3 regions of the Pseudarthrobacter phenanthrenivorans Sphe3 genome follow, and region 1 is predicted to be linked to each of the others. Evidence: riboswitches for the same ligand, from Rfam matches in the RefSeq annotation. Region 1 holds a riboswitch; each other region holds the start of a gene.

Region 1 (9,604 bases):
CTTCGGAAAAGTTGACGCGAGTTAGACGGTACAGCAGTTTTCGATGAATGTCACATTCAGGTCACGGCGGGTCACGATGATTCGAGAGTTCTGCATCATTTGACTACAGCCAGCCGGTCGGATCGACAACTTCACCGTTGACCTGCACCTCGAAGTGGAGGTGGCAGCCGGTGGAGGCGCCGGTGGTTCCACTCAAGGCCACAACGTCTCCGCGGGAGACGGTCTGCCCCTCCGTGACATTGAAGGACGAAAGGTGGTTGTACGTGGTTTCCAGGCCGTTGCCATGGTCCACCACGACGCGGTTTCCGCCGCCGTACTGGTGCCAGCCCACGAACGTCACGGTGCCGGTGGCAGCCGCCAGGACAGAGGTCCCGCATTGCGCCACGTAGTCCTGGCCGCGGTGGAAGTCTCCTGAGCCGCCCGTAATCGGGCTGACCCGGTAGCCGAAGGGTGAGGCAGTCGAAAGCGTGGCCAGGGGGGCGCCAAGGCTGCCGGCAGAGGCTGCCCGGGAGACGGCACCCGCGGACTGGGCGCTGAGGAGCTGCTTCAGCTTGCCGTCCGGATCAGCCTGCGTGACCACGGCAGAGCGGCTGAAATCGATCTGCGCCCCAGCCTCGGCAGAAATCTGCGGCTGCGCGGTCACCGCGGATGCAGCTACCGGGGCGGCGCCGGATGCGTCGGTGGCCATGACAGGGCTGGTGGCCGGAACGGTCACGGTCAGCACCAGGCCTGTGGCAGCGAGTGCGATGCCGGCCTTCTGGCCGATTCCACTGGCCGACGCGAATTCGGTGACCTGCCGGAAGGGACCTCGGCGGCGGCGGGCATCACGGTGGAAATCGCGGGGGCGTTCCATCGTGGTGACCTCGACAACCCGCGGCGTCGAGCTGGGGAGCGCCGCGCGGCGGCGTCCCCTGGGGGTCTGCATGGACAAGAAGGGTTCCTCTCTGGAAAGCCTGCGAAGTTAGCTGTCGGATTCGGGTCAGAGAGTTCAAAGACCCGGTCCGCCGTAAGCAAGCTCGGCACAGAGATATCCCCGAGGGATCCTTCGCTGGAAGAGGCTTGCTGCTGACGGACTTCACCCCAAGGCAGTCCCCCGGCTGCCGCTTGTGGTTCCCCCGCCTCTGCCAGTTATGACTCGTGCACCTGATCCGCTGGCAGAGCTCGGCTCCGGATCAGGTAACGCTTTAGTATCAACGCTTGGTTCAACTATAGGGGCTTAAGGCCCTAAGTAACAATTCCGTTATCTTTGCGTGACCAGCCCCACACGGGGTAACAGCTCCCCAAGAAAGGTCACTGGCGGACGGCTACAAAGACGTGCGCGGCAACTTCGGGCGGCAACTCCAGCGCGCCCTCAATACCGGCAACGCGCACTGAAATGTAATCGCCCACCCGTTCGAGGGTGACTCCTGCGCCAGGGCGGATACCGCCTTCATCGAGCTGGACCAGCAGCTCGGGTTCCACCTGGATCGGCTCGGCCAGGCGGCTGACAGTCACTTCCGAGGCCGGACTGTAGGACTTCATTGCTTCCAGCAGGCTGATGGCCCCATCGGCAAAGGAGGGCGAAGTCTGCCCGCCGAGCGCCGCCAGGCCCGGGATGGGGTTGCCGTAGGGCGACTCGGTGGGATGGTCCAGCAGTTCGTAAATGCGCCGCTCCACCCGCTCACTCATAACGTGCTCCCAGCGGCAGGCTTCGTCGTGGACATAGGCCCAGTCCAGCCCGATCACGTCAGCGAGGAGCCGCTCCGCCAGCCGGTGCTTGCGCATCACTTCGGTGGCGCGTTTGCGGCCGGTCTCGGTCAGCTCAAGGTGCCTGTCGCCGGAGACCACCACCAGGCCGTCCCGCTCCATACGGCCGATGGTCTGTGAGACGGTGGGCCCGGAATGACGCAGGCGCTCCGCGATCCGGGCGCGCAGGGCGACGATGTTTTCTTCTTCCAGCTCCAGGATGGTCCGGAGGTACATCTCCGTAGTGTCGATCAGATCCGTCATCCAGCTCAGCTCCTCGAGCGCATTTCCTTGCGTTGTCCCACCGTATCGCTTCCATCCGCGACGTGGTCCGTTGGAAAGCTTAGCCTATTTTGACTTTGTCCGAATAGTTGGGGACGTCATCCGGAGGCCCCGTCTCAGTGTCTGGACTATGACGCTGCCGGTTCCCGCCCCCACAGCTGTTCAGGCAGAATAAGGAGGGCCTGAGCTGCAGCCGCCACGGCTGCCTGCCAACAAACACCCGCCGGACCACCACCGCGTCCACGCCGACATTGGAGTACTTGTGAGCGAAAACAGCATCACTATTCCCGCCGACCTCCTGCCCCGGGACGGACGGTTCGGCGCTGGCCCCTCAAAGGTCCGCCAGGAGCAGATCGATGCACTGGCCGCGGCATCGAAGACCATCCTGGGAACGTCCCACCGGCAGGCACCAGTCAAGAACCTCGTGGGATCGGTGCGGGAAGGCCTGAGCCAGTTCTTCCGGGCTCCGGAGGGCTATGAAGTGGTACTGGGAGTGGGCGGGTCCACCGCGTTCTGGGACGTTGCCAGCTTCGGGCTGGTGGAGAAAAAGGCGCAGCACCTCTCCTTCGGCGAATTTGGTTCCAAGTTCGCGGCCGCCACCAACAAGGCGCCCTTCCTGGATTCGTCGTCGATCATTAAGTCCGAGCCCGGTACCCGCCCGGAGGCGCAAGCTGAAGCCGGAGTGGATGTCTACGCTTGGCCCCAGAACGAGACCTCCACCGGTGTTGCCGCCCCGGTGACGCGCGTGGCCGGGGCCGATGAGGGCGCGCTGGTGCTGGTGGATGCAACGTCGGCAGCAGGCGGCCTGGACGTTGACGTGGCGCAGAGCGACGTCTACTACTTCGCGCCGCAGAAGAACTTCGCCTCGGACGGCGGCCTGTGGCTCGGCCTGTTCTCCCCCGCCGCCCTGGAACGCGCAGCGCGGATCAAGGGCAGCGACCGCTGGATTCCGGACTTCCTGGACCTGCAGACGGCCATCGACAACTCGCGGCTGAACCAGACCTACAACACTCCCTCGCTGTCCACGCTGGTCACCCTGGATGCACAGGTGCAGTGGCTGAATGGGAACGGCGGCCTGGACTTCGCGGCCGGGCGCACGGCCGATTCCGCCGGCCGCATTTACAGCTGGGCTGAGGCCTCGGAGTTCGCCACCCCGTTCGTCACCAACCCGGACGAGCGCTCCAACGTCATCGCCACCATCGACTTCGACGATTCCGTGGACGCATCCGTGGTGGCCAAGGTCCTGCGGGCCAACGGCGTGGTAGACACCGAGCCGTACCGCAAGCTGGGCCGCAACCAGCTGCGCATCGCCACGTTTGTTGCCATCGAGCCGGACGATGTCTCCGCACTGCTGGCAAGCATCGACTACGTGGTGGGCGAACTGCGCAAGTAGCCTTCTTGATGACAAGCCTCTGAAGGGACTTGAAAGTACGACGGCGCCGCCCGGGTTCGTCCCGGGCGGCGCCGTTTTCGTTTAACTGGCTGGGAAACGTCCTCCCTGCAAAGGGAGCCGTCCCGCGTTACTCTGTGCCGTCGTCGTCCTCAGCAGGCTGGTCCCCAGAAGCTTGCTCCGTAGGCTCCCCGTCCGGCGAGTCCTGGTCCGCAGCACCCTGGCTTCCGCCTGCGGGCACTGCCCCTTCCGGATCCGCTGCCGGAGCCGCTTCCCCGGGACGCGCTTCGTCCGGGGCGGCAACCTCCTGAACCTGCTCGACATCCTGTTCGTCTTCCGGCCGGACGCGCTCCGCCCAGGGCACCCATTCGGGCGCAAGGATTGACTCCTCGGACGGCAGGAGCCCCAGCTCGTTAACCGTGACCACCTTGGAACGTGAGTTCCGGGTCAGCACCGCGTACCACTGCCAGCCCACGTATCCGGGCAGCCTGGACTCGAACAAGTGCGTCACCAGCCGGTCGCCCTCGCTCTTGGCCCCGAGATGCCGGCCGATGGTGGCTGCAGGCGTTATGCCCTGCACCGCGTCGCGGGCGGTGTCCACGGCCGCGGCCAGGAACGCGTCAGGCTTCCCCGTCCGCCACACCGGGACACCGGCGCGGCGCCTGGCGCCGGCTTTCGCACCGGCAGCGGCAACGCCAGCGCCGGACTTGCTTTCCGCTGCCCGGCCGCCCTGGTCCGGCGCAGCCGGTGCCGCCTGTTCAGGTTCCGAATTCATCGGTGCCTAAACGTCCAGCTCGTCGGCAACCTTACGCAGGGCAGCAGCAATCGCCTTGCCCTTGTTGCCTTCCGGGTATTTGCCTTTGGAGAGGGTCCCGGACAGGTTGTCCAGCACGGTCACCAGGTCCTGGACCAGCGGAGCGAGGTCCTTGGCACTGGGCCGCTTGGCCTTGGCAATGGACGGCGTCTTGTCCAGCACGCGCAGGCCCAGGGCCTGAGCCCCTTTGCGGCCGTCAGCCACACCAAATTCCACCCGGGTTCCGGCCTTGAGCTCTGTTACGCCTTCGGGCAGCGACGATTTGGGCAGGAAGACCTCCTGGCCGTCTTCGCCTGCGAGGAACCCGAAGCCCTTTTCCTTGTCATACCACTTGACCTTGCCGGTAGGCACGTAATCAACCTTCTTCGTTCTGACGTCTTCTGACACGGCCAGCCCTCACCGCGTCCGCATTGTTGTGCGGGTTTAGGGCATGACGGCTGTAACCGTGTTGGTCTATACCTCAAGGTTATCCTGCCAACCGCCGTAATCCCGCTTTCAGCGGTGCTGCCCAGGGTGCTCCACACAGCCGTTCACCTCCAGCGCCGCAGGAGCTGTAGCGTTACGTCCATGACACCCTCGCGCTACCGGCGTGCCCTGATGATCCTCGCGGCTGTTGTTGCCGTGCTGTCCCTGCTGGCAGTCGGCGCCGTGATGGCCCTTGCCTTCGCCGGCTCAATGGCTCCGGCTTGGGTTACCTATTCTGCGCTCTACGGTTTGCCGCTGGCCTTCATCCTGATGCTCTTCCTGGTTCTGGACGGCGTTGCCGGGCGGCGCCGGGCAGGAAAGCCGGACCGGCGGTAACGTTGGACTGATGTCCCTCATTCGCGCGTTGAGCAAGGAGCTGGAGGCACGCAGCGATGATTCTCTGCGGGCGCTGTTCGCTGCGCGGCCGGACCTCATCTCACCCACTGTCCCGGATTTCCCCGCCCTGGCTGCACGGGCCAGTGCCCGGCTCAGCGTCCAGCGTGCCCTGGAACGGCTGAACCGGCCGCAAATGCAGGTCCTTGAGACCCTTCACCTCAGCACCAACACGGACACCGGACACAGCGCATCCGCCGCCCAGCTCCGCAAGCTGATTTCAGGTTCTTCGGCCGCAACCGTTGAACGGCTCCTGGCCTCGCTGCAGGAACTCGCCCTGGTGCACCGCGCCGAACCCCCGCACGGCGTTGCGGACTCTGCCGCGAAGCACCGCTACTACCTCCCCGTCGGTTCGCTGAAGGACGTGGTGGGGATCTACCCGGCAGGGCTGGGCAGGAGCTATACGGAACTGGTCCGCCTCCAGCCGGCCTTCGCGCAGCGCGCGGTGCAACTGGTTACCGAACTGCACCGCAGCGGAGTGGCGATTCATGGCGCCACCACGCCCATGGAGGCCGCACTGGCGCTGCAGCACTGGACATCCTCCCCTGAGGCCCTCCACAGCATCCTTGCCACGGCACCGGAACGGACGACGGCGCTGCTCGCCAGGTTCCGGAACTGGGCCATGGGCGCCGTACCCCAGGCGCAACGAAAGGCCTCCATCAGCGCCGAGGGGTCCGACGTCGGACCCATTGACTGGCTCCTTGCACGGGGCCTCCTGGTGCCGCTCGACGCGGCGCACGTGGAACTGCCGCACAGCGTGGGCCTCTCACTGCGCGGCGGCGCGATCATCGACGACTTCACCCTCTCACCGCCTGTTCCCCAACTCGGCCGGACCACCGCCGCCCTGCGCAGGAACGCAGCACTCAGCGCCATCTCCGAGACGCTGCGGCTCGTGGGCGAACTGCTTCACGCCGTCCGGGAACAGCCCCTGGCCACTTTGCGCAGCGGCGGTGTGGGAGTGCGGGAGATGCGGCGGCTCGCGGACCTGCTGCGGATCGACCAGCAGCACGTCGGAGTCCTGCTGGAGCTGGCCGCGCTGGCCGGCCTCATCCGCCTCGACGTGGACTCTTCATGCTGGGTCCAGCCACCGCAGCTTGAATGGCTCATCCTTCCGCGGCAGGAACAGTGGCTCTGGCTGGTCAATGCCTGGCTTGCCAGCGAGCGCGTGCCCTCGCTGGTGGGCCAGCCCATCAGCGGATCCCGCGGGGTGCCGGCTGCGCACAGGTCAGCCTCCGGCAGCACCATCATCGCCCTTTCCGCCGAGGCGCAGCGGCCTGATGCTCCGGTGGTCCGCAAACGCATCCTCGAGATCCTGAACGAACTGACCCATGAAGCGGGTCCTGCAGACGGCACCGCTCCCGTGCTGGATGCGGCAGCCGTCCTGCAAAGGGCGGAATGGGCCCAGCCCCGCATGGCCAGGCGGTTCAGCTCCATGATCCGCGGAGTGCTGGCGGAGGCTGAACTCCTGGGCCTGGTGGGATCCGGAGCCCTCAGCCAGCTGGGAAGCGCCCTGGCCCAGGACAATCCCGACGACGCCCTGGCCATCCTGGGCGAGCATTTGCCGGCAGCCCTGAACCATGTGCTGCTGCAGGCGGACCTCACGGCGGTGGCCCCCGGCTACCTTGCCCCGGAACTCGCCGGAAAACTTCTGCTGATGGCCGACGCCGAGGGCCAGGGACCCGCCACCATCTACCGGTTCTCTGCGAACTCCATCAAGCGTGCGCTGGATGGCGGGTACGACGCTGCCGGGATCATGGCGTTCCTCCGCGAGCACTCCGCCACCGCGGTGCCCCAGCCCCTCGAATACCTCATTGAGGACACCGCTTCCCGGCACGGACGATTGCGGGTGGGGGCGGCCGCCAGTTTTATCCACAGTGAAGATGAAGGCGCGCTCCAGGAACTCCTCTCCGGGCCCAAGGCTGCCGGGCTGAACCTGGTGAGGATTGCCCCCACCGTCCTGGTTTCCTCCGCGGCTCCGCGCGAAACCGCCCAGGTCCTCCGGAGCCTCGGCCTCTCCCCCTCCGTGGACGGCGCCGACGAGCCTGTTGTCCGACTCCGGCCGGCCCCGGCACAGCCGGACGCCCAGCGCCCCGTCTATACCGCACCACGCACGGCGCCCGCGGCGGAGGAAGTGGACGCCCAGCTGGCCGTCCTGCGGCAGGCGCGTCCCGCCGTCGGACACCATGGATCCGCCGTGCACGCCGGCGAAGTGGGCACCCAGCTGGGGCTGGAGGCACTGCAGCGCGCCATCCGGCTCAAGCAGCGGATCAGCATGAACGTGGTGGACAGCATGGGGAATGCCAACCTGGAGATCGTTGTTCCGCTATCTGTAAGCGGCGGACGCGTCCGGGTCTTTGATCCGGCAAAGGAAACTGAACGGGTGCTGTCCATCCACCGCATTATCGATATTGAGGCTGCAGAGGAACTGCGCCAGTGAAGGACAACCCTGCGTGAAGGACAACCCTGCGTGAACGACGGACCCCTGATCGTCCAGAGCGACAAAACCATCCTGCTCGAAGTGGACCATGTGCTCGCAACCGAAGCCCGGCATGCCATCGCTCCCTTCGCGGAACTGGAGCGCGCACCCGAGCACATGCACAGTTACCGGCTGACACCGCTGGGCCTCTGGAATGCCCGCGCTGCCGGGCTGGACGCGGAGAAGGTCCTGGATACGCTCCTGAAGTATTCGCGCTTCCCCGTACCCCATTCGCTCCTGATCGACGTCGAAGAAACCATGTCCAGGTACGGACGGCTGCGCCTTGAAAAAGACCCGCAACACGGCCTGGTCATGCGGACCGACGACTACCCCGTCCTGGAGGAAGTAATCCGCGCCAAGAAAATCCAGCCCCTGCTGGGGCCCCGGATCGACGGCGAAACCGTGGTGGTGCACGGCTCCCAGCGCGGACAGCTCAAGCAGCTCCTGCTGAAGATCGGCTGGCCGGCGGAAGACCTGGCGGGGTATGTGGACGGCACCCCGCACCTGATTGCCCTGAATGAGGACGGCTGGAAGCTGCGGCCGTACCAGCAGATGGCAAGCGATAATTTCTGGGCCGGAGGCAGCGGCGTTGTGGTGCTGCCCTGCGGTGCGGGCAAAACACTTGTGGGCGCCGCTGCCATGGCGACCGGCTCTACCACCACCCTGATCCTGGTGACCAACACCGTGGCCGCCCGGCAGTGGAAGGACGAGCTGCTCAAGCGCACCTCCCTCACCGAGGACGAGATCGGCGAGTACTCGGGTGCCGTGAAGGAAGTCCGGCCGGTGACCATCGCCACCTACCAGGTGCTGACCACCAAGCGCGGAGGACTGTACCCGCACCTGGAGCTGGTGGACGGGCACGACTGGGGCCTGATCATTTATGACGAGGTGCATCTCCTGCCGGCCCCGATCTTCCGGATGACCGCCGATCTGCAGGCACGCCGGCGGCTCGGCCTTACAGCAACGCTGGTCCGCGAGGACGGCCGCGAGGGCGAGGTCTTTTCCCTGATCGGGCCCAAACGCTATGACGCGCCCTGGAAGGACATCGAGTCCCAGGGCTATATCGCGCCTGCAGACTGCGTGGAGGTCCGGGTAGACCTGCCCAAGGATGAACGGGTGGCCTACGCCATGGCGGACGACGCCGACAAGTACCGGCTCTGCTCCACCTCCGAGTCCAAGACCCAGGTGGTTGAGCAGCTGGTGGCCCGGCACGCGGGCGAGCAGCTGCTGGTGATCGGGCAGTACATCGACCAGCTGGACGACCTCGGCGAGCGGCTGCAGGCCCCGGTGATCAAGGGCGACACTTCGGTCAAGGTGCGCCAGAAGCTCTTCGATGCGTTCCGCGCCGGGCACATCCAGACGCTGGTGGTCTCCAAGGTGGCCAACTTCTCCATCGACCTGCCGGAAGCCTCGGTGGCCATCCAGGTGTCTGGTTCCTTCGGCTCGCGGCAGGAGGAGGCGCAGCGGCTGGGCAGGCTCCTGCGGCCCAAGAAGGACGGCCGTGCAGCCCGGTTCTACTCGCTCGTGGCCCGTGACACCCTGGACCAGGAATTTGCGGCAAAGCGCCAGCGGTTCCTGGCCGAGCAGGGCTATGCCTACCGGATCATGGACGGCAAGGACGTGGAAACGGCTGAATAGCTCCCAGCCGCGGTCATAGTGGTGCGAAGTGCACCGGCCGGGCTGCGTGGACTTGTGGCGCGGACGCAGGCTGGCGTGCAAACTGAAGGCATGCAGCGCACCCCAACCCCCGTAGTCCCCCTGCCCGGCCAGGAAGCGGCGTGGGATTATCCCCGTCCCCCGCGCGTCGAGGCTGGCAGCGCGAGGATCCGGATCGTCCTGGGCGGGGAGGTGGTCCTGGACAGCGTGGATTCGGTCCGGGTCCTTGAAACCAGCCATCCCCCTGTCTACTACTTGCCCCGATCGGCCTTCGCTCCCGGAACCCTGGAACCTGCGGATGGAAGCAGTTTCTGCGAGTTCAAGGGTGCGGCGCAATACCTCACAGTGCGTGGCGGCGGAAAGGTTGCTGAGGCTGCGGCCTGGTTCTACCCGGAGCCGGCTC
Region 2 (9,604 bases), 130 kb from region 1:
CAGGCAGGCGATGCTCAACGTCACCACCAACGATGCCAACAACTACCTGCTGAGCACTATCGTGGACAAGCTCACCACCGCCGTCCACAGCAGGGTGGCCACCGAGGTCGGCGAGGAAACGGCCAACCAGCTCCTCACGGGCTTCGGCACCATCCACTCCCGCATGGTGCAGGCCGCCGACGGCGCCGGGCAGGTAGCCGACGGCGTGGCGCGCCTTCGCGACGGTACTGCCACCCTCCGCGAGGGAACCGCCGGCCTCAGCAACGGGGCAGGCGAGCTCTACCAGGGGCAGGTGAAGCTGCGCGACGGCGCCAACCAGCTGACCGACGGCGCCGGGCAGCTCAGCAGCGGCCTTTCGGTCCTGAAGGACAAGACGGCAACGCTGCCCACCGACACCCAGACGCTTGCCAACGGGGCGGCCCGGGTGGCGGCCGGAAATGCGCAGCTGAACACCAAAGTGCAGGAGGCCGCCGCCCAGCTTGAGGCCGCAGACCAGGGGCTCCGGGCACGCGTCGCGGACACGAATGCCAGGCTTGTGGCGGCTGGCGTCCTGACGCAGGAGCAGGCCGACGCGATCCTGGCCGATTTCGACGCAACGGCCGGTTCCAGCCCGGTTGCGGCAGCGCGGACGAAAATCCAGGCGGACGCCGCCCAGATCCAGCAACTGGCTGACGGAGCCGCATCCGTCAGCACCGGCGCAGCGCAACTCGCCGCCGGCACCCCGGCGTTGCGGGACGCCGTGTCACAGGCATCCTCCGGAGCTGACCAGCTGCACACCGGCGCTGCAGCGCTGGCTACCGGAGAGCAGTCCGCGCTTGACGGTGCCCGCCGCCTGGCGGACGGCGCCCGCACGCTGGATGACGGAGCGGCCCAACTGTCGGCCGGCGCGGGTACGGCCGCGGACGGCTCGCGCACCCTCGCGGACGAACTCGGCAAGGGTGCCGGGCAGGTTCCCAATCCGGATGACTCGCAAAAGGACAACCTGTCCCGGGTCATGGCCGACCCCGTCGCGGTCAGCAACATCTCGCAGGCGAAGGCGGAATCGTACGGGGCAGGACTGGCGCCGTTCTTCCTCACGCTGGCCCTGTGGATCGGCATCTTCATGCTGGTCCAGGTGATGCGGCCCATCACGCAACGGGCCTTGGCCTCAAACGCCCCTGCCTGGAAGATCGCACTGGGCGGCTGGCTTCCCTTCCTGGCCGTCTCAGCGGTGCAGGCCACCCTCCTGACCCTGGTGGTGAACCTTGCCCTGGGGCTCGATCCCGCCCATCCGGTGCTGATGTGGCTCTTCATGCTCGCCGCAGCCACGGCCTTCAGTGCCATCATCCAAGGCGTGGTGGCACTGCTGGGGTCCCCCGGAAAGCTTGTGGTGCTCATCCTGCTGGTTCTGCAGCTGGTGTCGTCGGGCGGCACGTTCCCCTGGCAGACCACTCCGGAACCGCTCCACGTGGCGCACGGTGTCCTGCCGATGGGGTACGTGGTGGCCGGAATGAGGCACCTGGTCTACGGGGCGGACCTGTCCATGATTGGCCCCACCGTTGCAGGGCTGGCGGGCTACACGCTGCTGGGCGCGGCCCTGTCCACCCTCGCCGTGCACAGGAACAAATACTGGACCTTGAAGACGTTGAAGCCGGAGATCGCGGTATGAGCGGCGACCTGGCCGGACCACGGAAGAACCTCCGTCCCGCCCGGACCTCGGCCACCCGCCAGAGGCTCTTCGATGCCTCAATGGAACTCATTGGCGAGCGCGGTGCAGCCGGAGTGACGGTGGACGAGATTGCCGCCGCGGCAGGGGTCTCCAAGGGAACCGTCTATTACAACTTCGGCAGCAAGTCCGAGCTGATTGCCCAGTTGCTGCGGCACGGCGTGGACATCCTGAAGGCCCGCCTGCTGGAAGCGTCAACGCGGGAAACCGGGCACGCCGCAGGCGCTGCCGGTCCCGGCCCGGCAGAGGATCCGCTGCTGGCCATGGAGGCAATGATCGGCCAGGCGCTGGACTTCATGTCCGACTACCCGTCCTTCGCCAGACTGTGGGTCAGCGAGAACTGGCGCACCCCGAGTGAGTGGCAGGGCACGTTCGCTGTCCTCCGGGGTGAACTGCTGGCGGTCATCGCGGCGGCCGTCGAGAAGGTTGCGGAGACCTATCCCGTGGACCCATCTGTTTCCCGGGGCAGCCTGGAAACGGCGATTTTCGGCGCCTGCTTCGTGGTGGGCCTGGACCGCCAGACGTACCACCCCGAGCGGACGCGTGACCAAAGCGTTGCAGCAATTATGGCCATCATGCGCGGCTACGTGCGCCAGCAGCCCTCTGCTCAGGAATGATGGAACCCATGGGGAAAAGCGGAAGGTTTGCGGTCACCGCCGGCATTGTTGCTGCCGGGCTGCTGGTGCTGACCGGGATGACGCTCGCGGAACCGGTATTCGTGGCGTTCCTCGGCGTGCTGTTGCTGGCCTGCCTGGCCTGCCTCATGGAAATCCTGAACCGCGGACGCCGTGCCGCGCTCCTGGCTGCCGGAGCGGGAACCAGCCTTACCCTCGGGTTTTCACTCGCCTTTGTCAGCACGTGGGAACTTGCCTTTGCCGGCGAGTCGTCCTTCATTGGCACCCCGCTCCCCACGGGCGATCCTGACAACTACTTTTTCGGCGCTGCTGCGGCGGGTCTGGGCACCTTGTCCGTCCTCTTCCTCGGTGCTGCCTGGCCGCACGGGCGGCGGCTGCGGCCACGTGCGGGGCCTTCCACCGTTACAAGGCGTACGACGGCGGCACGCAGGCCCGCTGCCCCCGGAGCAGGCCGAGGCAGGGCGCCCCAGCGGGCAACGCACCAGCAGGCGCCAAGCCAGCGCACCCAGGCGAAGAAACCTTCAGGTGACGGGAAGGGCGGCGTCCGCACCCCCGCACGCGTACCTTCCGCGGCTGCCCGCCGGCCGTCGTCGTCCGCTTCACAGGCAAGGACAGCGGCACAGGCCAAACAAGCGGCACAGAAGCCCGGCAGCAGGTCCACTCCCCGGCGCTAAACCCGGCGGCTGGTGCTGCGCAGGTGCAGCGCCTCCGTGCGCAGTGGGTCGTGTGCACTGGCCGGGGTGAACCGGTCTAGTGCGAGCGGGGCACCTTGAATTTGGTGATGCGTGCGTCCTGGCCATCCAGCTCCGCCCAGGATTTCTCGGTTTCAAGAACAGTGAGGGCGTTGGTGGGGTACCGTGTGGCGGCGTCCATGTAGGCGTCGTGGTCGGAGTCACGTGAGGCAAGGTGCATGGCAAGGTCCTGCACGCCGGGCAGATGCGAAATCACCATCAGCGTGGTGACCGTGTCCGGGACATGGTTGATCACGGTGAGCATCCTGAGGGCGGAAGCGGCATACAGCCCGTCTTCAAGCTTGGGCGTGGGCGCCTTTTCGCCCAGCTCGGAACACACCCACGTGCACGTCTGCCTGGTCCGCAGGGCGCTGGAGCAGAGGATGAAATCCGGCACGATGTTGTGCTTGAGCAGCCAGCGGCCGGCCAGCGGCGCTTCCCGGTGGCCGCGTTCCTCCAGGGGGCGCTCATGGTCAGCCACCCCGCCCGGCCAGTCGGCCTTGGCATGCCGCATGATCACAAGCCGTCGAAGATGGTGCTCACTCATGCCCCAAGCCTAGTTCCCCTGCGTAAGCCCGAGGAGGCACGTGCTCCGGGAGCGAGGCTGACCGGCGGGCGTGGGACCTAGATCGAGTATTCCGGAGCGGCCCAGACAACAACTTCGGGGTGCTCGTAGAACCGGTAGCCCTGGCCACGGACCGTGCGGACGGTGTTGGCGAGGCGGCCAAGCTTGGAGCGGAGACGGCGGATGTGGACGTCGATGGTGCGCTCGTTGGGCACTTCTTCGGCGTTGCGCCACAGACCTTCGAGGAGTTCGTCGCGGCCCACGGTGCGGGTGCCGTTTTCCACGAGGTAGTTGAGGAGTTCGAACTCCTTGAACGTCAGGTTGAGCGACTCGCCGTCCAGGTGGACTTCGCGGCGGGCAAGGTCGATCAGGACGCCGGACGGGCGCGGCTCCTGGGCCTGCTGAGGGCGCGCAGCTTCCGTGCGCTGGCGGGTGTTGACTGTGGGGTCGCCGAAGGTGGAACGGACGACGTCGAGCGCGGAACCAGGGGTGCCGGCGGGGGCTACGGCAACGGCCGCGTAGCTTTCCGCGCCGGATACCAGGGACTGGGCGTAGGCGCGGATTTCCTGGGCCAGCTTGGCGATGGAGGTCCCCGCAGCAGCTGCTGTTTCCTCATCGATGCCCATGTAGAGCACGAATCCCCGGGCCACATTGTCGGCGGCTACGGGACGGACGGCATTCGGTCCGGCCACGACGGGGGTGGGTGCGGTCATCGGGGCTGCGTCGGCGGGCTGGACTGCCCGGAGCTGGCCGTACGAATTGGGGTTGAATCCCTGCGGCGCGTAGCCCTGGGAGGGGAAGCTGCTTCCGGACGTAGAAGGAGACAGTGCGGGGCGGGGTCCGAAGCCGGGGCGGAGACCGGAGGGCTGGGCCCCCTTGGCGGCGTTACGGACAGAAATGTGGACGTATCCGGATGCAACTGACATGAATGCTTACCTCAATGTGAATGGCCGTCATCACGGCCCGAATGCTGGGTTTCCCCGCAATGCGAACTGGGGAGGGGCGCCCGACGCTGGGCTGGGGGCGAATGCCTAGAGAACTTCGAAGGGTGGGAAGGTCAGGCGTGCATTCGACAACAGCGCATGTCGGCAGCAGCGGATGTGCTGGGCCAATATTCTGCGGCTGCAGGTGCTGTTGAGTTCTTGTTCACATTGGAAGTGTGCAGCGTAACAATGGCAACTTGCAAGTAACAATGGACGCAAACGTCCGCATTGTGAGACTAAAACGGCTAACGTGGCGCAAATCACGATTCTGGAAGCCCCGCGAAAATAACAAGTGTTATCCCCCGCGGTGCCCTTTTTAAGGCCTCCTGCAGAATTTTATTCGCCAGAACGTTCCCGTTTCATCGAAGTGTTCAGTGAGATCCCCCGTAGCGGAATCGCATCCCCACCCTTCCCGCCATGTCCAGCCGCCCCCGGTTGTGGACGATAATTTTTTCCCGCGCGCCGCCAAGGCGGGAGCAGAGGCGGCCTTAAAAGGGAGGATGAAACCCGGCGGGGTGCTTCGCCGTCCAGCTGGCAAGTACGGGATTCACAGCTCGGGCACAGGCTTGCCACAGCTTCGCCCCAACCGACGGCCGGAGAGTTGTTCCATGGCAAGACCGCAGCCCATAACCAACAACCTCCCAAGCCTCACGCACCCGGACGGCTCTCCCATCAGGGCCCTGGTGGTTGATGACGAACCGAGCCTCTCCGAGCTCATGAGCATGGGATTGCGGATGGCTGGTTGGTCTGTGGCTGTAGCGGCCGACGGCCCTGAAGCTGTGAAGATGGCCAAGGACTTCCGGCCGGACGTGCTGGTCCTGGACGTGATGATTCCAGGGTTCGACGGCGTGGAGGTCCTCGGCAGGATCCGCGCATTTGCACCTGAATTTCCTGCGCTGTTCCTGACTGCGAAGGATGCGGTCCAGGACCGGATTGTGGGGCTTGCCGCCGGCGGGGACGACTACGTCACCAAGCCGTTCAGCATGGAGGAAGTCCTGCTGCGGCTGCACCGCCTGGTCCAGCGCTCCGGCGTTGCCGCCATGGACACTGCCGAGCTTGTGGTGGGAGACCTTGTTCTCAACCTCGACACCAGGGAGGTGGCGCGGGCCGGCGAGGCGCTCCAGCTGACTGCCACCCAGTTCGAGCTGCTCCGCTACCTCATGGAAAACCCCAAGCGAGTCATCAGCAAGGCCCAGATCCTGGACCGGGTCTGGAACTACGACTTCGGGGGCCAGGCCAATATCGTTGAGCTTTACATCTCCTACCTGCGCAAGAAGGTGGATGCCGTCCATCCGCCCATGATCCACACGGTGCGGGGCGCCGGGTACGTGATCAAGCCGGCGGAGTAGCGGCAGTGGCGTCCCCGCAAAGCGCGGAACCCCCACGCAGGGAACCGGAACGCCGCAGCTGGCTTAGGCCAGGCACCTGGCACCTGCGGACCAGGCTCATCCTCCTGGCCATGGCGCTGCTGATTGCCATCTGCGGCGCGGTGGGCGTGGCAAGTTATGCCTCGATGGATGCGTTTCTTACCCGCCAGCTGGATGAGCAGTTGAGCCAGGCGGCGGCCCGTTCCGATGATCCCGGCCGTCCGCCCTCCGGCGGCTTCAATGGAAGGGACCCGCTGGATGCACGCGGCCAGAGCGTGGGGACGCTGAACGCCAGGATCCTCGACGGCCAGGTCAGCAGCGGCGGGTTCCTGACCTCCAACACCACACGCTCCCCCTTGTCCACGGAGGACAAGCAGGTCCTGTTGGCTCTGGCCACCGACGCCCGCCCCGTCGACCGGACGCTGTCCAACGGAGACTACCGGCTCGTCGCAGTCAGGACCGGTTTCGACGACGTCCTGGTGACCGGCCTGCCCCTCGCGGTCAAGCAGGGCACCCTGGCTTCCCTCGTCTGGACCTTTGTCATTGTCTCGCTGGGCGGCCTGCTGCTGATCGGGCTGGTGGGAACGGTCCTGATCCGGCGCACCATGAAACCCCTTGAGCAGCTCTCGGAGGTTGCCACCCGAGTGTCGCAGCTGCCGCTGGATGCCGGCGAGGTGGCACTTGCCGTACGCGTGCCGCCGTCGAACTCCAATCCCGGAACTGAGGTCGGCAGCGTAGGGCATGCCCTGAACCTCATGCTGGACAACGTGGCAAACGCACTCCAGGCGCGGCAGAAAAGCGAAACCAAGGTGCGGCAGTTCGTGGCGGATGCCTCCCATGAGTTGCGCACGCCGCTGACGGCAATCCGGGGCTACACGGAACTGATGCGGATGACGGAAACTTTCACTCCGGACGGGGAGAAGTCGCTTGCGCGGGTGCAAAGCCAGTCCGAACGGATGACCGCCCTGGTGGAAGACCTCCTGCTGCTGGCACGGCTGGACGAGGGCCAGCCGCTGAAACTGGGCGAGGTGGACCTGACTCAGTTGGTGGCGGAAGCGGTCAGCGACGAGAAGGTCATGGCGCCGGGGCATACATGGCGGCTGGAACTCCCCGAGGAACCAGTGGTGGTCTATGGCGATCCGTCACAGTTGCGCCAGGTGCTGATGAACCTCCTGTCGAACGCGCGCAAGCACACTCCTGCGGGAACGACGGTGGTCACCGGGGTGGGAAAGCCGTTTGAGGGAACCGCCGTGGTGACGGTAACGGACGACGGCGTAGGGATTCCTCCGGAGTTCGTGGACCAGGTTTTCGCGCGGTTTGCCCGCGCAGACGCGGCGCGGACGGGCGCCGGGGGGAACGGTTCAGCTGCCGCCGAGGGGACGAGCGGGCTGGGCTTGTCCATTGTGGAATCCATTGTGGAAGCGCACGGCGGGCGGGTAACGGTTACGTCACAACCGGGACGCACCCGGTTCACCCTCCAACTGCCGCTGCCACCCGGCCAGTCCTGGTAAGGTCACGGCCAGTCTTCTTAGAGACGCAAGGCGGCTCGCCGTCGTCGTGATCCCTGTTACCAAAATGTGACTTAAGCCCTGCACTCCTGTACCGTCGATTGGGTGCGGTTCCCGATCGGGGGCGCATATCCGGATGACGCCAAGCTCTGCCGCTTCCCGGATTCCGCTTGAGCAAAGGCAGAGGCGGGGGACCCAACCGTCCCGGGCATTGACTGCCCTTGGGGTTAAGCCAGCACGTGATCTTTCCGTGTGGCCGGATGCCCTCATCCGAACCCGACAGCTAACTCCGCAGGTGTGAGAGGCGATCCATCATGTCCAAGTTCCTTATGAAAGCACGCCCGAAACCGGGCACTGAAACCGGCGCTCCGCGTGCAACAGGCAAAATTCCGTCCTTCGGCCAGCGCGCCGCAGTCGTTGCGGCATCCTGCGCACTCCTGGTTGGAGTGGGGGCAGCCGGCCAGGCGACGGACACCAGCAACCGTGTGTCAGCCAGCCAGGACCAGGCCGCCGAGGTCCAGTCGAAGCTGAGCATTGAGCAAAGCGAAATCCAGGCGAACCCGGCGCCGTCCCCCGAGCCGATCAACGTTGTCCCCCAGGCCGCCGAACCGGCTCCTGCCCCGGCAGCCGAGCCTGCTCCCGCGCCGGCACCGGAACCCGCACCTGCTCCGGCTCCCGCTCCCGAGCCCGCGCCCGTCGTCGCGGTTAACGATCCGGCTGGAGCGCAGGCCTACGCCGCAGGCCAGCTGGCAAGCTACGGCTGGGCACCGGACCAGATGCAGTGCCTGCAGACCTTGTGGACCAAGGAATCGGACTGGACCACGACGGCAACCAACCCGAGCAGCGGCGCCTACGGCATCGTCCAGTCCCTGCCTGCCGAGAAGATGGCCAGTGCCGGTGCGGACTACCTCACCAACTACCGGACCCAGATCAACTGGGGCCTGAACTACATCCAGGAGCGCTACCAGTCGCCGTGTGGGGCACTGAACTTCCACTACGCCAACAACTGGTACTAAACGGAACGGCCGCCGGGTCCCCGGGTTTAGCCGGGAGCCCGGCGGCTGTTGCCGTTGATCCACCCGTTGAACTGCTGCCGGGCCCGGGTTACTTTGAACCATGAAATTCACCACCACCATTCAGGGAAACGGCGGCACCACCACCGGCATCGTAGTGCCGGGCCACGTGGTTGAAGCCCTGGGTGCCGGCAGGCGGCCGCCGGTGGTGGTCACCATCCACGGCAAGAGCTACCGGAGCAGCATTGCCGTGATGGGCGGGCAGAACCTGATCTCGCTCAGCGCCCACAACCGGGAATTCACCGGGGTTTCAGCCGGCGAGACAGTGGATGTCGAGGTGGAACTGGATACGCAGCCGCGGATTGTTGAAGTCCCGGATGATCTTGCGGCGGCGATGGCCGCCGAACCTGTGGCCCAGCAGTTCTATGCCACGCTCAGCTACAGTGCCCAGCGCCGCTATGTGGAGCCCTTAGGCGAGGCGAAGACACCGGAAACGCGGGCAAGGCGGATCGCCAAGGTGGTTGCGGATCTCAAAGCCGGAAAGAAATGAGTGCCCGGCCTTCATCGCCGCTAACCTCAACCGGAACCCCCGTCAGCGCCTGTCCCCATTGTGCCTCATGGGACGGTATCAGTACGCGGGATTGGCGGGGCGTCAGCCCTCGCGGCCCGGGATGTACTGCACGGACCAGCGGTTCCCGTCTGGATCGGCAAAGTACACGAAGTGCCCCCAGTCCTGCACGTCGATGTCGCTGACTTCAACGCCGTTGCCCTTCAGGTGGCTGTGGGCGGCCTGGATGTCGCTGACCACCAACTGGAGGTTCGACCCCGTGCCGGGAGGCGCATCCGTGAGGCCCTCCCCGATGCAGATGGAGCAGGCCGAGCCTGGAGGCGTCAATTGAACGAACCTGATGGAATCCGTGGGGCGCTCGTCAAAATCCGGGTTGAATCCCACCTTATTGACGTAGAAGTCCTTGGCGCGGTCCACATCTGACACGGGGACGTACACGAGTTCGAGTTTCCAGTCCATCCGCACAGGCTAGCCTTCCGGTTTTGAACAGGAAAGGCTTGAGTCTTAGCCGGCGATGCCGTAAAGCCGG
Region 3 (9,604 bases), 1.4 Mb from region 1:
AGCAACGAGGTGAAGAGGACCTCGACCTTTCCGGCCGGCACCGCGGCTTCCTCGTACGCCTCGCGGAGCGCGCCCGTCACCGGCTCCTCGCCCTCGTGCAGCGCCCCGCCCGGCAGGCCCCAGGTTCCGCCATTGTGGCTCCAGACGGCGCGATGCTGGAGCAGCACGCCCTTCTGCGGATCGTAGGCGAGTACCCCCGCCGCTCCGAACCGCCCCCAGAAGCGGCCGTGGCCGCCCTCAACCCAGGCATCACCAGGGTCACGGGGTCCGGTACGGACTGGCGGGGTGGAAGATGCGGTGGACGCCTGAAAATGATCCATCGCCCCAGTCTGACAGGTGCACCGGACGCGGCGCACCCGCAAGGGCGCGGTTCCGGCCATCCTTGCTTACGGCCAGGCTGGTTACGGCCCGTCCTGGTTCCCGTGCCCCCGCTCCACTGCGAAATCGCCGCCCGGGTACATGATGGTCTCGTGTCCGTCGTCGAAGCGGACCAGGTAAGGCGGAGTTCCGCCCTGGCCGCGTACCTCAAGGATCACTCCATGCCGGTCCGTCGCACCCACCGTCCTGCCATGCACAATGATGCGGTCGCCCTGCGCTGCCTCCATGGCAATCACCTCCAAGCCCAGATTACGACTGGCCTCCGCCGCTGAAAAAGGGGCCACGGAAAAAGAGGGAAGGGAATAGGGGGCAGCCTCCGGGGCCCACGGAGACGGCCGCGGGAAAGGGCGCCGGTACGCGGGACATGGCAGGATTTCCTGCATGCCGCTCAACCTCGTGCTGGTCGCCGATACCCATGTCCCCAAGCGTGCCCGCAGCCTGCCCGCCCAGGTATGGGCCGCCGTCGAGAGTGCTGACGTGGTCTTTCACGCAGGCGACTGGGTGGCGGCATCGGTCCTGGACGAGTTTGAGCACCGGAGCCGCGCACTGGTGGGCGTCTACGGCAACAATGACGGGCCGGAACTTCGCAGTCGGCTCCCTGAGACGGCTGAGGTGACGCTGGAGGGAGTGCGTTTTGTGATGGTGCACGAGACCGGGCAGGCCAAAGGGCGGGAGGCGCGGTGTGAAGCCTTGTACCCCGAAGCGGATGTCCTGGTGTTCGGCCACAGCCATATTCCGTGGGACACCACGTCCGCCCGCGGTCTGCGCCTGCTCAACCCAGGTTCGCCGACGGACCGCCGCCGGCAGCCCGCCTGCACCTACATGACCGCCTCCGTGGACAACGGCGCCCTGAAGGACGTCCGGCTGGTGGAGGTCCACAAGGCCTGAGCGGGTTGGCAGCGGGCCGCCGATTGCCTAGGCTTGGAACGGTAAGCATGCTTAGCTTTTCGTGTTCCACCGAGCAACAGGAGTACCGCCATGACAGACCAGTACACCTTCCGCAATCCAGTCACCGCCTATGAGAAGATTTCGCCGCCCAAGCAGCACCAGCCCGAGCCCGGCCTGGACGCGGAACTCGCCCCCAAGGCCGACCTGGGCGAGGAGACCTACCGCGGAACGGGCAGGCTGGAAGGGCGGAAGGCAATCGTCACCGGCGCTGACTCAGGGATCGGGGCAGCAACGGCGATTGCCTTCGCCAGGGAGGGTGCCGACGTCGTGCTGTCCTACCTGCCGGAAGAGGAGGAGGACGCCGCGCGGATCGCGGGGCTCATCGAGGCCGCGGGCCGCAAGGCCATCAAGGTGCCTGGGGACCTCAAGGACGCGTCCGTCTGCCGGGACGTGGTGGACACCGCCGTGGCGGTGCTTGGCGGCATCGACATACTGGTGAACAACGCGGGAAAACAGGTGGCGCAGGAAGAGCTGACCGGCATTACGGATGAGCAGTTTGACCACACGCTGAAGACCAACGTGTATGCAATGTTCTGGCTGACCAAAGCGGCCCTCCCGCACATGCCGGCCGGCTCGACGATCATCAACACCACGTCCATCCAGGCCTACAACCCCTCCCCCACGCTGCTGGACTACGCCACCACCAAGGCGAGCATCAACAACTTCACCAAGGGCTTGGCGCAGCAGCTGGCGCCCAAGGGCATCCGCGTCAACGCCGTGGCACCGGGACCCATCTGGACACCGTTGCAGGTCAGCAGCGGCCAGCCCAAGGAGGAACTGCCGGAGTTCGGGCAGTCCACTCCCCTGGGCCGCGCGGGCCAGCCGGCAGAGCTCGCCCCGGCGTATGTGTTCCTGGCATCGCCTGAATCGAGCTATGTGGTGGGCGAAACCCTGAACGTCAACGGCGGCAATCCCACCCCGTAGCGGTCAGTCCGCATCCTGTTGCGCGAGCAGGGCGTCCGTTGCCTCGTCCGGTTGGCCGTCAAAGAACTGCGCCAGGATTGTCTTGAATACGGTTTCGCCCGGCGCTGCACGGAGGAACAGCGTCATGGACGAATGCAACTTGCGGGCGTCGACGCCGCCCAGGATCTCCTGGGCGGTGCGGCCGGCGTGGTTGGTCAGCGCCTGGCAGCATTCCAGCAACCGCGGGCCGAGGACCTCATGGTCCAGATAGGCCCGGGCTTCATCAAGCGAGGTAATGGCGAATTTCCGGGAGGTAGGGCTTTGGCCGAGGCCTGCCAGCTGGGGAAAAATGAACCACATCCAGTGCCCCGTCTTCTTCCCGAGCTGCAGCTCCGCCAGCGCCTGGGCATAGGTTCCGCCCTCTCCGGTGCCGCCGCTGTCCTGGGCGGTGACGAAGCGTTCCAGGTCATAGGGATCGTTCATGTTATTTCTCCTTTATGCGGGGCTTGGGCGCTTTTGTGCAGGTCGTCGCTGCGGGGCTGGTCTTCAAGGAAGGCTGCTGCCGCGCGCAGTTGCCCGTCCGGGTCCTGGCTCCATCTGGCCAGTACCACGCCCGCCCGCTGGCGCTCCCGTGGCGCCAGCCCGGCCAGCAGGGGCCGCACTACGTCGGCCAGCAGCGGATCCACCAGTTCCCGGCTTCCTGCGGACCGAAGGAAGCCCTCGATCCTGGTCAGGTCGGAGTGGCGCAGGAGTTTCACACGCGACTGCAGCAGCACCACGGCGGCAAGCCGCCGCTCAAAAACAGGCCTGGTGCCAGGCCCCGGCTGGCCCCACAACACCGAGGCCAGCATGGCTACGGCGTCGTGGTCCAGTTCTTTGAACTTCCGCAGCGCGTCGCGTACGGTGCCGCGGACGGCACCTACGGAGGACCCGTAGGAGGCAAGTGCACCGCCCAGCCGCAGTTCGACGTCGTCCGCCCGGTACCAGGCGCCCTCGTTCTGGAGGGTGTGGTCAATGAAGCCGGCAGCCGCTGCCACGTCATCACTTCCGCCGTTCACCGGCGACGCCCCCCGCCCGCATGGCGGATGCAGTACGGGGTCCAGGGCCGGGCTTCAAGCCTGCCCTCGGCAATGGCCTCGCCGCATACCGCGCAGGTGCCATAAGTGCCGGCTGCGATACGGGCCAGGGCAGCTTCCACCTGGTCCAGACCGGACGCGCTTTGCTTCAGCAGGGCCGATGCCTGGGACAGCTCGAAAGCGATAGTGGAGCCCTCTGGATCATGTTCGTCATCCACATTGGAGTCCTGCCGGGCAGAGTTTGCCGCGGCGATGTCCGCGCGGAGGGCGGGCAGGAGCTCAACCTTCCGCCGCCATTCCTCCTCGAGAAGGATCCGGAACCTTTCGAAATCGGGCATGGGAAAAGCCTAGCGCGACACCAGTAAGGCCCTGGGTAATCCACTCAAACCGGCGCCCGGCGTCCATGGTGCACCCCGACCGGAGATGGCGCAGATGGCAAACCGCCGTAGTCCGCCTGCCCCGCCACGCACACGCATCATGCACAACTTTATGACTTTGTTACACGGGCCCGTTGCCAGGACCACGGACACCGCATCAGCCGAGGCCACGGCGGAATGCAAAGGAAATCCACCGAATTGCGGAAATGTGAGAGAAGTACCTCGCATGTTATCCAAATGTGACAATTGGTCCGCGCCCGGGTTATGGTCTTCTGGTGTCCCTCTCAGACGGGACATTCCCGACAGTATGCCGAGCCCTGCCACTGTTACGGGAACCAATCGCTTTCCAGCTGGCAGGGACGGGGGAACCAAGTTTCCGCGGCCTTTTTAAGGCCTTGGGGTTAAGTCGATAGCGCCTCCGTCCATAACGGGGGTTGCCACCGGCCGGGTATCTCCAACCCGAACCCGACAGCTCACCCCGCAGGCATGGGAGAGGCGATCAACTGTGTCAAAAAATTCCACCACCGCCCGTCACCGCGCGACTCCGGACCGCTCAATCGTGCTCCAGGGCTTGGCTGTAACGGCCAAGTCACAGGCCCGGACGCTGGGCCGGCCGGCCCTCGCCGTTGCCGCTGCATCCGGCATTGCGTTTGGCGTCGGAGCTCCGGCGCACGCTGGCGTGAGCGGCCCGGACACCACCGAAACCACTAACGTCCAGGCGACTGCAGCCCCGGCCGCCACGGTTGCCGCCCCGGCAGCAGCAGCAGGCGCGGTCCACACCGTCGTCTCCGGCGACACCCTGGGCGCCATCTCGGCCTCCTATGGCGTGAGCCTGAACGACGTTCTGTCCGCCAATGGCCTGTCGATCTCCGCGATCATCTACCCGGGTGACCAGATCCAGATTCCGGCCGCCGGCTACGCAGCACCTGCCGCCGCCGCTCCGGTGCAGGCCGCATCCGCTCCTGCCAATACCGGTATGAACCTGGCCTATGCCTCCACCACCGCAGCCCCGGCCCCCGCGCCTGCTCCCGCAGTAAGCGGCACCGGCACGGGCGCCGCCATCCTGGCGAACGCCTACGGCCAGGTGGGAATCCAGCAGGACTGCACCGCCATGGTGGAGAAGGCCCTTCGTGCCGTGGGCAAGTCCGTGGGCGACCTTGCTCCCACCCAGTTCTTCCAGTACGGCACCACCGTGGGCTCCCCGGCCCCGGGTGACCTGGTCATCACCGCAGGCCACGTGGGCGTTTACGCCGGTGACGGCCAGGTAGTCAGCGGCGGCGTGGACGGTTACAAGACCGAGGTCCACTCCATCAGCTGGCTCGGCGGCGCTTCCTTCGTGCGGGTGGCATAGCCAGCAGCCGGACGGGCAGGCCTGCGCACCGCAGGCCCGGCCCACTGAGCAAACAGGGGCGGCAGCCGGGATTTCCCGGCTGCCGCCCCTGTGCTGTTCCACCTTTCCTGTTCCCGCCTGTCCTGTTCCCACCTGTCCTGGAGCCGCAATCGTGCTTCCGGCTTCTTCCTAGGTGCCGCAGAAAGTCCGGTAATCTCCGAAGTCCTCCGGCGGCCCCTCCGTGTAGCGTTCCAGCCCCTGGCGCTCCTGGAACGGGGAACGCACCACGTCGAGGAAACGGTTGAACGGGCCAAGGTCGCCCTCAGTGGCCGCAGCCAGCGCTTCCTCCACCAGGTGGTTGCGCGCGATGTATACCGGATTTACCCGGTCCATCAGGCCGGAGTCGGGGTTCAGCGCAGTCCAGCGTTCGGCCCAGGCATCAAAGGCTGCCAGGTCCAGGACCATTCCCCGGGCAGGCCTGGAGTTGCCGCGGGCGGCGTGGCCCAGGTTCCGGAAGAACTGGGTATAGTCCACGGGCCCGTCTTTCAGCAGCGCAACCACTCCGTCCACCACGTCCGACGCGGCGTCTCCTTCCGGGGTCCCGGCCATGCTTGCCGGCAGTCCGAGTTTTTCCTTCATCCCGTTAAACCAGGCGTCGCTGTACTGGCTGCGGAATCTGCCCAGCGCCTCCACTGCCGGGCCCACTGCCTGCTCCTGGTCCTCGTTGAACAGCGGCAGCATTGCCTCGGCCAGCCGGGCGAGATTCCACTCTGCTATGACCGGTTGGTTGGCGTACGCATACCGGCCCCCAACGTCAATGGAGCTGTAGACCGCGCCCGGGTTGAAGGCGTCCATGAAGGCACAGGGGCCGTAGTCGATGGTCTCGCCGGAAATGGTCATATTGTCCGTATTCATGACGCCGTGCACAAAGCCCACCAGCATCCACTTGGCCACCAGCCGGGCCTGTGCGGCCACCACCGCTTCAAAGAGCGCCAGGTAGGGATTCTCTGCTTCAGCGGCTGCGGGATGGTGCCGGCTGATGGCATGGTCGGCGAGCCTGCGGAGCAGTTCCACGTTCTCGGTGGCCCGCGCGTACTGGAAACTTCCCACCCTCAGGTGGCTGCTTGCCACGCGGGCCAGGACAGCGCCGGGAAGCATCGTCTCCCTGCGCACGGCCCGCCCTGTTGCCACCACGGCCAGTGCCCGGGTAGTGGGAATGCCCAAGGCATGCATGGCTTCGCTAATCAGGTACTCCCTCAGCATGGGGCCGATGACCGCGCGGCCATCCCCGGCCCGTGCGAAGGGGGTGCGTCCGGAACCCTTCAGGTGAACATCCCTCAGCCGGCCGCCGTCGTCCACGATTTCACCGAGGAGGAGGGCCCGGCCGTCACCGAGCAGGGGCGAATACCCGCCAAACTGGTGCCCGGCGTATGCCTGGGCAACGGGGGTGGCGCCTGCCGGAATGTGGTTGCCCAGCAGGAGGCGCACGCCTTCGGGAGAGCGCAGGTACTCCGGCGCCATCCCCAGTTCGTCCACCAAGGCTTCATTCAGGACCAGCAGCTCCGGATGCGGCGCTTCCTCCGCCTGCCAGGGAACAGCCAACTCGGCCAGTTCACGGGCGAAGCGGCCCTCGAATGTGATCATCGATTCTGCTGCGGCAGTCATGGATTAACCCTATCGCCGTCGTTGGTCCGCCGGTTGATCAGCCAGGTGACGAACCACAGGATCACTCCAATGGCCATCAGCCCGCCGGCAATCTGGTACTGGATGACATTCCGCCCGACCCAAGGCCCCGCCAGGAAGGCGCAGAGCACGGCCGCCACCAGCGGAAGGGGGCCCGGGGAAGTGAAGAACACCTTGCGGTGGGGATCCCGCTTGCGGCGCAGGACCACGCAGGCCACGTTGACCACCGTGAAAACGCACAGCAGCAGGAAGGCCGTGGTCCCGGAGAGGTTGGCCACGATATTGCTTTCCGGATCGCTTGTTACATAGAGGATGAGGCCCAGCGCCAGGACGGTGGAGAAGGCAATTCCTGCCCACGGCGTGCGTCGCACGGGGAGCACCTTGCCCAGTGGCCGGGGCAGGACGTGCTGGCGCGCCATGCCGTAGATGAGCCGGCTGGCCATCAGCATGTTGATGAGTGCCGTGTTGGCCACCGCGAAAACGGCCAGGAAGGGAAAGACCCTGTCGATGGGAAAGTCCGGTGACCCTTTATGGACAACTTCCAGCAGGGCGGCGCCCTCAGCTTCCCGGATGCCTTCCAGCTCGGTGGGGGTGAGGACACTGACCACGGACACGGCCACCAGCATGTACAGCAGCACCGCGATGCCGAGGCCGGTCAGCATGGTGCGGGGGAAGATTTTTTCCGGGTTGCGGGTCTCCTCCACCATGTTCACTGAATCCTCGAAGCCCACCATGGCAAAGAACGCGATGGAGGTGGCCGCAGTGACCGCCAGGAACAGGCCCTTGTCCTGGTAGTCGTTGAAGACGAACACCTCGCCGGGGTTGCCGGTTCCCTGTGCCATCACAAAGAAACCAACACCGATGACAATGCAGAGGGCCACCATCTCCACCACGGTGAGCACGACGTTGAATTTGACGCTCTCCCCCACGCCCCGCAGGTTGATGGCGGCCAGAAGAAGCATGAAGCCCAAGGCAACTGCCGTGATGACCCCCTGTCCCGGCATCCCCATCCACCCGTTGACCTCGAGCCCGCCAAAGAAGTTTTGGGCCAGGACGTTGGCGGAGGTGGAGGCACTGGTGATGCCGGAGCATACGACGGCGAATGCCACCAGGAAGGTGACGAAGTGGATGCCGAACGCCTTGTGCGTGTACAGGGCGGCGCCCGCCGCCTGGGGGTACTGCGTCACCAACTCCAGGTAGGAGAAGGCGGTGAGCGTGGCCACCACGAATGCCAGCAGGAAGGGCAGCCAGACGAGGCCGCCCACTGTGCCTGCCATGGTCCCCGTGACTGCGTAGACCCCGGCGCCCAGGATATCCCCCACGATGAACAGCAGCAGGAGCTTGGGCCCGAGCACGCGTTTGAGGGTGGCCTCCTTGCCATGGGGAGCAACGTCGGAAACTTCTTCGGAAGTGGCACTCACAAGTAACCTCCATAGTTTGCTGCCTGGCCGCTCGCAGTTTGGCCGGCCGCGTCCTCCGGCCAGCGCCGCCGGCGCGGGAATTCGATGCGCTGCAGGTCCGCTGCCGCCACGACCGTTGCACCGCCGGCCCTGCCGGTGGCCTCCAGCGCGAGAACGCCGGCGTCGTCGCCGTAGCGTGAGGAGAAATGGGTCAGGACAAGGGTGCGGACGCCCGCACCTGCCGCCAGCTCCCCCGCCTGCCCGCGGTGAGGTGCCGGTACTGGCGTGCCAGCCCGGCGTCGTCGTTGCTGAAGGTGGACTCCGCCACCAGGAGGTCCACGCCGTCCGCCAGTTCCTCCGCGCCGGCACAAGGGGCAGTATCCATGACAAAGGCAAAGCCCTGGCCGGGCCTTGGGACGCTGACATCCTCGAGCCGGACGCCCGCCAGGGTGCCCTCCCGCTGGAGGCGCCCAACGTCCGGGCCGGAAACACCTGCCGCCGCCAAGCGTTCGGCCAGCAGTGTGCGGCCGTCCGGTTCGGCGAGGCGGTACCCGTACGTTTCGATCCGGTGCTGGAGCGGCCGGACGTCCAGGCCTTCGGCCACGGTTCCGCCCGCGCCGTGCGGGTGGAGCCGGAGGTCGATTCCAGGTGAGCTGACTGACACCAGCGACCGGACCGTGTCCTCACCGGAGGCCGGGTAGTGGAGATGCACCGGATGCGCCACGCCGTCGAGGGCCATGCGCGACAAAACTCCGGGCAGCCCGAAGCAGTGGTCTCCGTGCACGTGGGTCAGGCAGATCCGGGTGATTTGGTTCGCCGACACCCCGGCATGGATCATTTGCCGCTGGGTCCCCTCGCCCGGGTCGAAAAGGAAACCCTCGCCGTCCCAGCGCAACAGGTAGCCGTTATGGTTCCTGGTACGGGTGGGGACCTGGGAAGCAGTGCCCAGGATGACAAGTTGGCGCATTGTCCTGGAAGGCCAAAAAAGCAGGCTCCGGAGCAACCCGGGACCTGCTTTCCTGATGCTGGGGCGGCTTAGCGCCGCCGGAGCATTCCCATGATCCTGCCGGCGACTCCGCCGGTCCTGGCTCCCGGGGCACCGGTCGTGCCCGGCGTGCGTCCCGGGGCGTTGAGGCCGGACCCGCGGACTGTCCCGCTTGTCCCGGTCCTGCCGGAGAATCGTCCAGCGGCATTCCTGATCATGCTTCCCAAGTTCATGTGAAACTCCTTCAGTAGTGATCCTGCCAACCGATATTTATCAGCCTGCTTAGTATTTTAGCCTAGTTCCGGGCTGAGTCGAAGGAGAATGCCGTAATCCACGCTGATTGACGGACGCGCGGTTGCCCCGCGGCCGGGGCACGCGTCCGGCCGGCAAAGGCGCTCACTCAGTGCAGCAGCCATGACCCGTCCTGCGGCGGCTCCGGCCTTCGCCGGAGCTTGCGGACCAGGACAAGGAACGGCCACGCCAGCAACTGCAGGAGGCCTGCCGAGATCAGCAGTCCAACAACC

The links. Region 1 has a riboswitch for cyclic di-AMP ahead of ASPHE3_RS04095 (M23 family metallopeptidase). Riboswitches for the same ligand answer to the same signal wherever they lie in the genome.
Region 2: it holds a riboswitch for cyclic di-AMP, as region 1 does, so the genes downstream of both, ASPHE3_RS22215 (aggregation-promoting factor C-terminal-like domain-containing protein) here and ASPHE3_RS04095 (M23 family metallopeptidase) in region 1, are expected to answer to the same signal.
Region 3: it holds a riboswitch for cyclic di-AMP, as region 1 does, so the genes downstream of both, ASPHE3_RS10200 (C40 family peptidase) here and ASPHE3_RS04095 (M23 family metallopeptidase) in region 1, are expected to answer to the same signal.

Annotation. Positions count from the first base shown of each region.
Region 1 covers NC_015145.1:860,327-869,930, reverse strand. The annotation lists gene ASPHE3_RS04095 (M23 family metallopeptidase) at 104-925, opposite strand; cyclic di-AMP (ydaO/yuaA leader) riboswitch at 936-1,146, opposite strand; gene ASPHE3_RS04090 (metal-dependent transcriptional regulator) at 1,291-1,989, opposite strand; gene serC (phosphoserine transaminase) at 2,270-3,400, shown strand; gene ASPHE3_RS04080 (DUF3027 domain-containing protein) at 3,528-4,172, opposite strand; gene ASPHE3_RS04075 (cold-shock protein) at 4,179-4,562, opposite strand; gene ASPHE3_RS04070 (hypothetical protein) at 4,779-5,012, shown strand; gene ASPHE3_RS04065 (helicase-associated domain-containing protein) at 5,023-7,506, shown strand; gene ASPHE3_RS04060 (DNA repair helicase XPB) at 7,537-9,183, shown strand; gene ASPHE3_RS04055 (DUF427 domain-containing protein) at 9,274-9,604, shown strand, end outside.
Region 2 covers NC_015145.1:731,811-741,414, reverse strand. The annotation lists gene ASPHE3_RS03540 (YhgE/Pip domain-containing protein) at 1-1,648, shown strand, start outside; gene ASPHE3_RS03535 (TetR/AcrR family transcriptional regulator) at 1,645-2,322, shown strand; gene ASPHE3_RS03530 (hypothetical protein) at 2,331-3,014, shown strand; gene ASPHE3_RS03525 (SixA phosphatase family protein) at 3,091-3,618, opposite strand; gene ASPHE3_RS03520 (winged helix-turn-helix domain-containing protein) at 3,696-4,562, opposite strand; gene ASPHE3_RS03515 (response regulator transcription factor) at 5,228-5,968, shown strand; gene ASPHE3_RS03510 (sensor histidine kinase) at 5,974-7,497, shown strand; cyclic di-AMP (ydaO/yuaA leader) riboswitch at 7,642-7,803, shown strand; gene ASPHE3_RS22215 (aggregation-promoting factor C-terminal-like domain-containing protein) at 7,809-8,510, shown strand; gene ASPHE3_RS03500 (YdeI/OmpD-associated family protein) at 8,611-9,057, shown strand; gene ASPHE3_RS03495 (glyoxalase superfamily protein) at 9,160-9,534, opposite strand; gene upp (uracil phosphoribosyltransferase) at 9,580-9,604, opposite strand, start outside.
Region 3 covers NC_015145.1:2,214,925-2,224,528, forward strand. The annotation lists gene ASPHE3_RS10165 (NUDIX domain-containing protein) at 1-320, opposite strand, end outside; gene ASPHE3_RS10170 (DUF1918 domain-containing protein) at 402-605, opposite strand; gene ASPHE3_RS10175 (metallophosphoesterase family protein) at 760-1,266, shown strand; gene ASPHE3_RS10180 (glucose 1-dehydrogenase) at 1,357-2,250, shown strand; gene ASPHE3_RS10185 (DUF1810 domain-containing protein) at 2,254-2,712, opposite strand; gene ASPHE3_RS10190 (DNA alkylation repair protein) at 2,709-3,287, opposite strand; gene ASPHE3_RS10195 (TraR/DksA family transcriptional regulator) at 3,284-3,643, opposite strand; cyclic di-AMP (ydaO/yuaA leader) riboswitch at 4,013-4,184, shown strand; gene ASPHE3_RS10200 (C40 family peptidase) at 4,188-5,033, shown strand; gene ASPHE3_RS10205 (protein adenylyltransferase SelO) at 5,202-6,677, opposite strand; gene ASPHE3_RS10210 (APC family permease) at 6,674-8,116, opposite strand; partial or broken gene ASPHE3_RS10215 (ribonuclease Z) at 8,113-9,062, opposite strand; gene ASPHE3_RS22040 (hypothetical protein) at 9,131-9,313, opposite strand; gene ASPHE3_RS10220 (hypothetical protein) at 9,481-9,604, opposite strand, start outside.